Regions from separate parts of the Cupriavidus sp. 291-E7 genome, predicted to be linked through region 1. Evidence: predicted binding sites of a transcription regulator. Region 1 holds the regulator's gene; the other holds the start of a gene.
The links. Region 1 encodes FliA, which starts transcription of late flagellar genes. Its sites were predicted from a motif close to CTAAAGTTTNNNNNNNNNNNGCCGNTA; they were not measured.
Positions count from the first base shown of each region.

Region 2: fliD (flagellar filament capping protein FliD) is a predicted target of FliA. The motif match lies at 1,483-1,509, and genes of this name have one in related genera.

Region 1 is NZ_JBYOJV010000006.1:263,324-266,731, reverse strand. It holds gene AC3FLX_RS13385 (MinD/ParA family ATP-binding protein) at 1-754, shown strand, start outside; gene AC3FLX_RS13380 (RNA polymerase sigma factor FliA) at 861-1,577, shown strand; gene AC3FLX_RS13375 (flagellar protein FlhE) at 1,577-2,035, shown strand; gene AC3FLX_RS13370 (MarR family winged helix-turn-helix transcriptional regulator) at 2,287-2,784, opposite strand; gene AC3FLX_RS13365 (DUF3237 domain-containing protein) at 2,787-3,272, opposite strand; gene AC3FLX_RS13360 (ABC transporter substrate-binding protein) at 3,269-3,408, opposite strand, start outside.
Region 2 is NZ_JBYOJV010000001.1:293,108-296,515, reverse strand. It holds gene fliD (flagellar filament capping protein FliD) at 1-1,352, opposite strand, end outside; gene AC3FLX_RS01350 (hypothetical protein) at 2,045-2,365, shown strand; gene AC3FLX_RS01345 (acyl-CoA dehydrogenase family protein) at 2,438-3,408, opposite strand, start outside.

The DNA.
Region 1 (3,408 bases):
CATTGCGGTGGTTGGCGCGGAACAGGGCGTCGGCACCACCACGGTGGCGCTGGGCCTGGCCAATGCGCTGGCGATGCAGGGCGAACGCGTGCTGCTGGTGGACGAAGATCAGTACGGCGCGCGCGCCATGCGGCTGGCCGGCGCCAGTCCCGTCGCCACGCTGGCCGATGTGCTCGATGGTCGCGTGGCGTTCGGCACCGCGGTTGGCACGCGGCCCGCCACGGGTATTGCCGTGCTGCAGGCGGGGCCGGCGCTGGTTGGTGCGTTGCCTGACGAGCGCGCGATGTCGTCGCGGCTGCCAGACGTTCGTTCCGTGCTGGTGGATGCGCGCCGCGACATCACCGGCGCATTGACGCCGCTGGCCGGCGTGGCTCACAACTTTGTGATCGTCATGCGCCCGGAGGCCACGTCGATCACCGCCGCCTATGCCTGCATCAAGCGGCTGCATCACGAATACGCATGCCGTCATTTCCAGCTGGTCGTCAATATGGCGGCCGCGGAGGGGACGGTCACGGCGCTCGCGCGCAACCTGGCCCGCACGGCGAGCCAGTACCTGGGCGTGGAGGCCAGCCTGGCAGGGTACCTGCCGATGGATCCGCTGGTGGCGCGTGCGCTCCAGTTGGGGCGGTGTGTGGTGGAGGCGTACCCCGCCGCCGCGGCGACCGGAGCGTTGCGGCACGTCGCCAGTGGTATCGGCGCATGGCCGCTGCGCGAAGCATCGTCCCTGGGAATGGCCTCGGCCGTTCCCGCATAAGCAAGAACAAGAAGTCTCGACAGGACCGGAAACTCAGCCTGCCAGCAGCCGATTTCAGCCTCTCCGGCGCTGGCGCTAACTGTAAGCATTTAACGAGAGTTCCACCATGTATACGATTCAGGGAAAGCTCGAGCAGGCGGACGTGGTCAAGTCACACGCGTCACTGGTGCGCCGCATTGCGCTCCAGCTGGCGGCCAAGCTGCCCGCCAGCGTGCAGATCGACGACCTGATACAGGCCGGCATGATCGGCCTGCTCGATGCCGCCAAACGCTATGAAGACAATCATGGCGCGCGGTTCGAGACCTATGCGAGCCAGCGCATCCGTGGCGCCATGCTGGACGAGGTGCGCGCCAACGACTGGCAATCGCGCAGCCTGCGCCAGTTCACGCGCAAGATCGAGCGCACGCAGCGCCAGCTGGAACAGAAGCTCGGCCGTACGCCGATCGACTCCGAAGTGGCCAAGGAACTCGAGATGCCGCTCGAGGAATACCAGGAGCTGCTGAACGAGGTCTACGGCTGCCAGCTGCTGCACTATGAAGATTTCGAGCGCTCGGGCGAAGAGGATTTTCTGGATCGGCACCTGGGCGTGACCGACGATGCCAATCCGCTGACCGTGCTGATGGAGTCCGGCATGCGCGACGCGCTGATCCGCGCCATCGACAAGTTGCCGGAGCGCGAGAAGCTCGTGCTGTCGCTCTGTTACGACCAGGAGCTGAATCTGCGTGAAATCGGCGCCGTGCTGGAAGTGACCGAATCGCGCGTGTGCCAGATCCGCAGCCAGGCCATTGGGCGCCTGCGCACACAACTGCGCGGAATGCTGTGATGCGGCGCGCCCTGGTCCTGGCCGTGCTGTGCGTGACGGGGACCGTGGCGTCGCATGCGCAGACGCCCGCGCCCGTCTTCACGAAAGCCACCTACGAGCTTACGGGTTCGCGCTTTGCATGGACGGCATCGTCCGTCGGGCCGCAGATCGTGAGCAAGGGCCAGCGGGCGCTGTCCGAACCCGTGGTGCCGCTGGCGACGATGCCGCAAGCGCTGGGCCGGATCACGTCGGTACGTTGGCGCTACAGCTTCACCCGCCCGCCACCCGTGGACCTGCAGGCGTATCTGTGCAATGCGGATCGCTGCGTGCTGTTGCCCGGCGCCGAGGGCAAAACCGACGCCTTCGTCGGCGACGATGCCACCAAGGGCTTCGTTTTCGCCTATCGCATCCCCGGCCAGGGCGGCATGACGCCGATGCTCCAGGGCCGCAGCAACGAGGTAACCGTCAGCTATCGCTGATGCTGTGTGCTGAGTTTTTGCACGTCAGGTGATGCACGGAAGGGCAAGGCAATCGTTCTCTTTGCGTTATCAGGGCGTTGAGGTTCTGCTTGCTGATTTGTCGCATGCGGAGCCGCTTGCCCTCTCCCCCGGCCCCTCTCCCGCAAGCGGGAGAGGGGAGAACACCCTCGGTGGTTCAAATTGCTATTGGGTTGCTCCCCTCGCCCATGAAATGGGAGAGGGGCTGGGGGAGAGGGCAAGCGCCCCCAACGCTACCGCCCCAGTTTTTCCAGCAATCCCTTCAGCACGGTTTGCTCGTCCGCCGACAACCCTGCGGCAATCCGCGCATCGTGCGCGCATACGGCAGCCGTGACTTGCTTCAGCGTCTTGCGTCCGGCATCCGTCAACGCCAGCCCGAACGCGCGCCGGTCGGTTGGCGACGGGAGGCGCTTGACCAGCCCCATTGCCTCCAGCGCATCGACCAGCAAGACTGCCCCGGACCGGGCGATGCCGAGAATCTGCGCAAGGTCGGTCAGCTTCAGATCGGGATTACGGGCGATGATCTGCAACGCGGAAAAGCGCGGCGGTGTGATGTTCCACGCCGCCAGCGATGCCACAAAGTCCTCATAGACGCGGATCTGCGCACGACGGATGGCGTACCCGATCAGCGAGTCGAGCACGCCATAGTCGATATTCGGCAGATGCGGATCGAAGTGGCCGCCGTTGGGGTCCGGCGCGAGTGTTTCGCGCGGCTTGCGTGGTGATGCCATGTTCATCTGACCAGGAAATAGCGCAGCACCACGCGATCCGGATAGCGGGCGCCCGATGCCACGAACAAATGCTGCATGAGCCAGCGGTACTGTGGCGCGGCCGTTTCAAAACGCGGGGCGGTACGAAAGTAGATCTCCGAAGGGTCGACCTGCTCCCCCCGGTTCAGTCGCGCGATCACTGCCGTGGCGCCACTGCGCACGCCGGCATTGACGATGTAGATGCGCGCGCCATCATCAGTTTCCAGTACGTAACGGGCCTCAATATCGGCAGTGGTCACGTCGTCGCCGCCGTCGTGATGGATCAGCTGAAAGTCCGCGCCGCCGGGCAGTATCTGCCCATTCAGGCGCGGACCGCTCACGGTGCCGGACAGGATCGGAATCACGCGGCGCTGGCCCAGCGGTGTGCTGCCCACTTCGGTGGGCGGTGCCACCTGCAAGTTGAAGTCAGCGATGTGCTCCAGCGTCGGTAGGGGAATGCCGTGAGTCATTTGACGAGTTGCCAGTTGCCGTTGTCGATGGTCAGCAGCACGCGCCCGCGCTGGTCGAAGCCAAAGTGGTCCTGTGCCGTGTAGTTGAGCACGCCGTGCGATACCACGATATCGCGCTCGCTTTCCAGCGCATTCT
Region 2 (3,408 bases), on a different contig from region 1:
CGTTCGATGGTCGCGTTGACGCGCACTTCCATCGCTTCGTAGCGCCGTTCCACGTCCTTCATGCTGCGCTCGATGCCGGCGGTGACGGCGCCGATCGGGCCGGTTTCTCCGTTCATGCGATCCACGGCATCGGAGAGCCGGCGGCCAAAGCCGCCAGTGGTGCCGTCACCCGCGAACAGCTGCGTCACGTCCCGCAGGTTGTCCTTCAGCGCGGCGTCCAGCTTCTTGTTGTCGATCGCCATCGTGCCGTCCTTCTGCATGGACACGCCGATCGCGGCCAGCATCGTCGGCGCCTTGGCGGGCATGCCGGTTTCGGGCGTGTTCAGCACGCCGCGCAGCGTCGACTGAATACCGCGAATCGAGCTGTCGCCGTTGAGCGCGCCCTTGGTCTTGGCCTTGGTGTCGAACTGCGACAGCGACTTCACCGTCGACTGGATGTTGTTGTACGCGGTCACCATCGCCTGCACCGCGTTCTTGATGCTCTCGCTGTCCTGCGTCAGCGACATCGACGTCGTGCCGGTCTTCTTGAGCGTCATCGTCACGCCCTGCGCCGCATCCACCACGGTATTGCTGGTGCTTGTGATGGCGATGCCATTGACCGTCAGCGCGGCGTTGGTGGCGCGCAGGGTTTCCTTCATTGCGTTCGCGCCGGGCGTGGTCGGGTCATAGCCCGCCAGGCCCTGCAGTTCCGGCGACGAGCCGGTCACGCGCATGCTCATCGTCTCGCCGGTCTTTTCCGACGTCAGGATCAGGCGGTACGGCGTGGCGCTGCCATCGTTGATGATGCTGGCCTTGACGCCGATGCCGGCCTTGTTGATGGCATCGCGGATGTCCTGCAGCGATCCCTTGCCCGGATCGATCGTCACCGTGCGCGGGTTGGGCGCCGTGCCCGTGGCCGCGTTGGCCGTGAACGCCGGATTGATGTAGGTACCCGACGCTTCGTCCCAGCCCGTGGTGGTGCCGAACTCGAAAGACAGCGTGCCCGAGCCGATCTGCACGTCCTGCTTGGCAAAGCCGTTGCCGGCCAGCGACTGGACCTGCGCCAGCCGCGTCACGTTGACGCTCAGGTCCCCCGGCACCGCATTGGCGCCGGTGGTTACGGACAGGACGTCGCCATTGCCCACGCTGGCCTTGACCGCGCCGAACGTGTCCTTGTTCATCAGCGCCTTGGCCGTGGCCTGGAAGGCGGTGAGCATGCTCTTGACCGTGCCGTACGCGCTCAGACGGGTCTGATAGGCGCCGTGCTGCTTTTCCAGCGCGTCCAGCGGCGCGCGCTCGGCGGTGGCGAGTTTGTCCAGCAGCGTGGACAGTTCGAGGTTCGATCCCACCCCGAGGGAGGTAACGGATGCCATGCGTGTGTGCCCTTGTTCTTGTTCGCTTCTTTTGGAATGTCATCCAGGCGCTGCGTCGCCCGAATGTCTTGACATCCATGTTTACGTCGCCGAAAAGTGGTTCTTTAGGCTTTTTGATACGAACTCGATACAAAGACGATACACAAAGGGACTTAAGTTACCTTAAGCGTCGTATGACTCACATTTGAAGGGATATTGGACACGCGGCCCATCCAGCCGCCCCGAATCGCCAGGTCAGACACCCGTCGGGCCGGCGTTCGATCCGTGGTCAGAACGTTGCGGCACGCTCCACGCTCGTTACCGCCTTTTTTAATTTCCCATTAAGACTCGAACCGGAGCACGCCACGACCGCACTGGAAGATGCATCCGTACGTAACAACCAGTCGGTGCAGGAAGCGTCCGATCACCGCGAGGGCACGATCGAAGTAAAGATCTCTGGCAAGGGAAAACGGGCTGGTCGATGACGAGACCTCGGGCCATGCCCTTCAGCAGGAACACTCGCAACCGGGCAGGACACCAGGCGAACGCCCGGCGGGTGAAGGCGATGAGGACGCGACCAGCCAGCAGGCCGCGAATGGCAAGACATTCGATACAACAGCTTACAAAGACGCTTGCGAGAGGGTCAACGGACATGCCGGGGCGCCGTTACTATCGGCACCCACGCAGCAAACCGAGCCAAAGAGGTGCTCACCATGTCCAGATTCCTCATCGCAAGTCTGATCGGTCTTTCCGCCCTGGCGGCTTCCGGCGCGGCACAGGCGCGCGTCAACGTCGATGTCGGCATCGGCATTCCGGCATACGTTGCCGCGCCACCGCCGGCACCGGTCTACTACGAGCCAGCACCGGTCTATGTGGCACCGCGTCCCGTAGTGGTCGCACCGCGCCCGGTGGTGGTGCAGCCCGGCTATGGCTACTACGAAGGCTGGCGCGAGCAGCGCTGGCGCGAACGCGAATGGCGCCGCGAACAACGCTGGCGCGAGCGCGAGTGGCGCCGCTGGCATGACGACGACTGAAGCGTCGCCAGCGCATCTACCGCACGAACGCCCTGAGCGCTTGCAAGGCATGGCGGCCGAAGCCGCCTGATATCAGGGCCGTTGCGAGAACGTCCGGTCGAATACCGATTCGGCGATGCGGTTCTTCAGAATTTCGATCGAGCCGCCCGCGATCATCCAGCCACGGCAGCGCCGCTGGCAGTATTCGACCAGTTCTTCCTGGCTGTAACCCATGCCGCCCATCACCTGCAGCGCCTCGTTGGCGATGTCGAAACCGGCCTGGTTGCAGAACGCCTTGGCGATGGCGGTTTCCTCGGCGGACGGCAGGCCACTGTCCGCATTACTCGCGGCACGGTACAGCAGCAGCTGGCCGGCATCGAGCTTCATCTTCATCTCGGCGAACTTCCATTGCAGCCCCTGGAATTCGCACAGCAGCCGGCCGAACTGCTTGCGCTGGAGCGCCCACTGGCGCGCCACTTCGTACGCATAGCGCCCCAGTGCCAGCGAGCGTGCCGTGTTACCCATACGCTCGACGTTAAAGCCCGCGATCTGTTTCTTGAAGCCGCCCTCGCCCAGCAACACATCCTCGGGCGCCACGTAGACGTCCTCGAAATAGATCTGCGCCCATTCCTCGCCCGACATGAAGCGGGACTTCTGGCCGATGCGCACGCCTGGCGCCTTGGTATCGATCAGCACCGAGCCAATGCCACCCACGCCGGGGCCAAAGCGCACATAAGCCAGGATCACATCGGCATGCGGGCCGTGCGTCGTGAAGATCTTGGTGCCGTTGATGCGATAGCCGTCGCCATCGGGCGTGGCGCTGGTCTTCAGTTCCGTGACGGCCGAGCCGGCCTCGGGTTCGGTCATGCCGACCGAGATCAGCGTCTCGCCGCGCAGCAGCGGTGCCAGCCATCGCGCCTTCTGGCCGGGCGAGCCGTACTCGGCCAGTACGCGAATCGCGCCGAAATTGCCGGCCTGCACCACGTCCGCGCTGCGCGGGCAGTGCGCCGCCACCGCCTGGATGGCGATCACGGCGTCCATCAGCGTGCCGCCCTGGCCGCCGT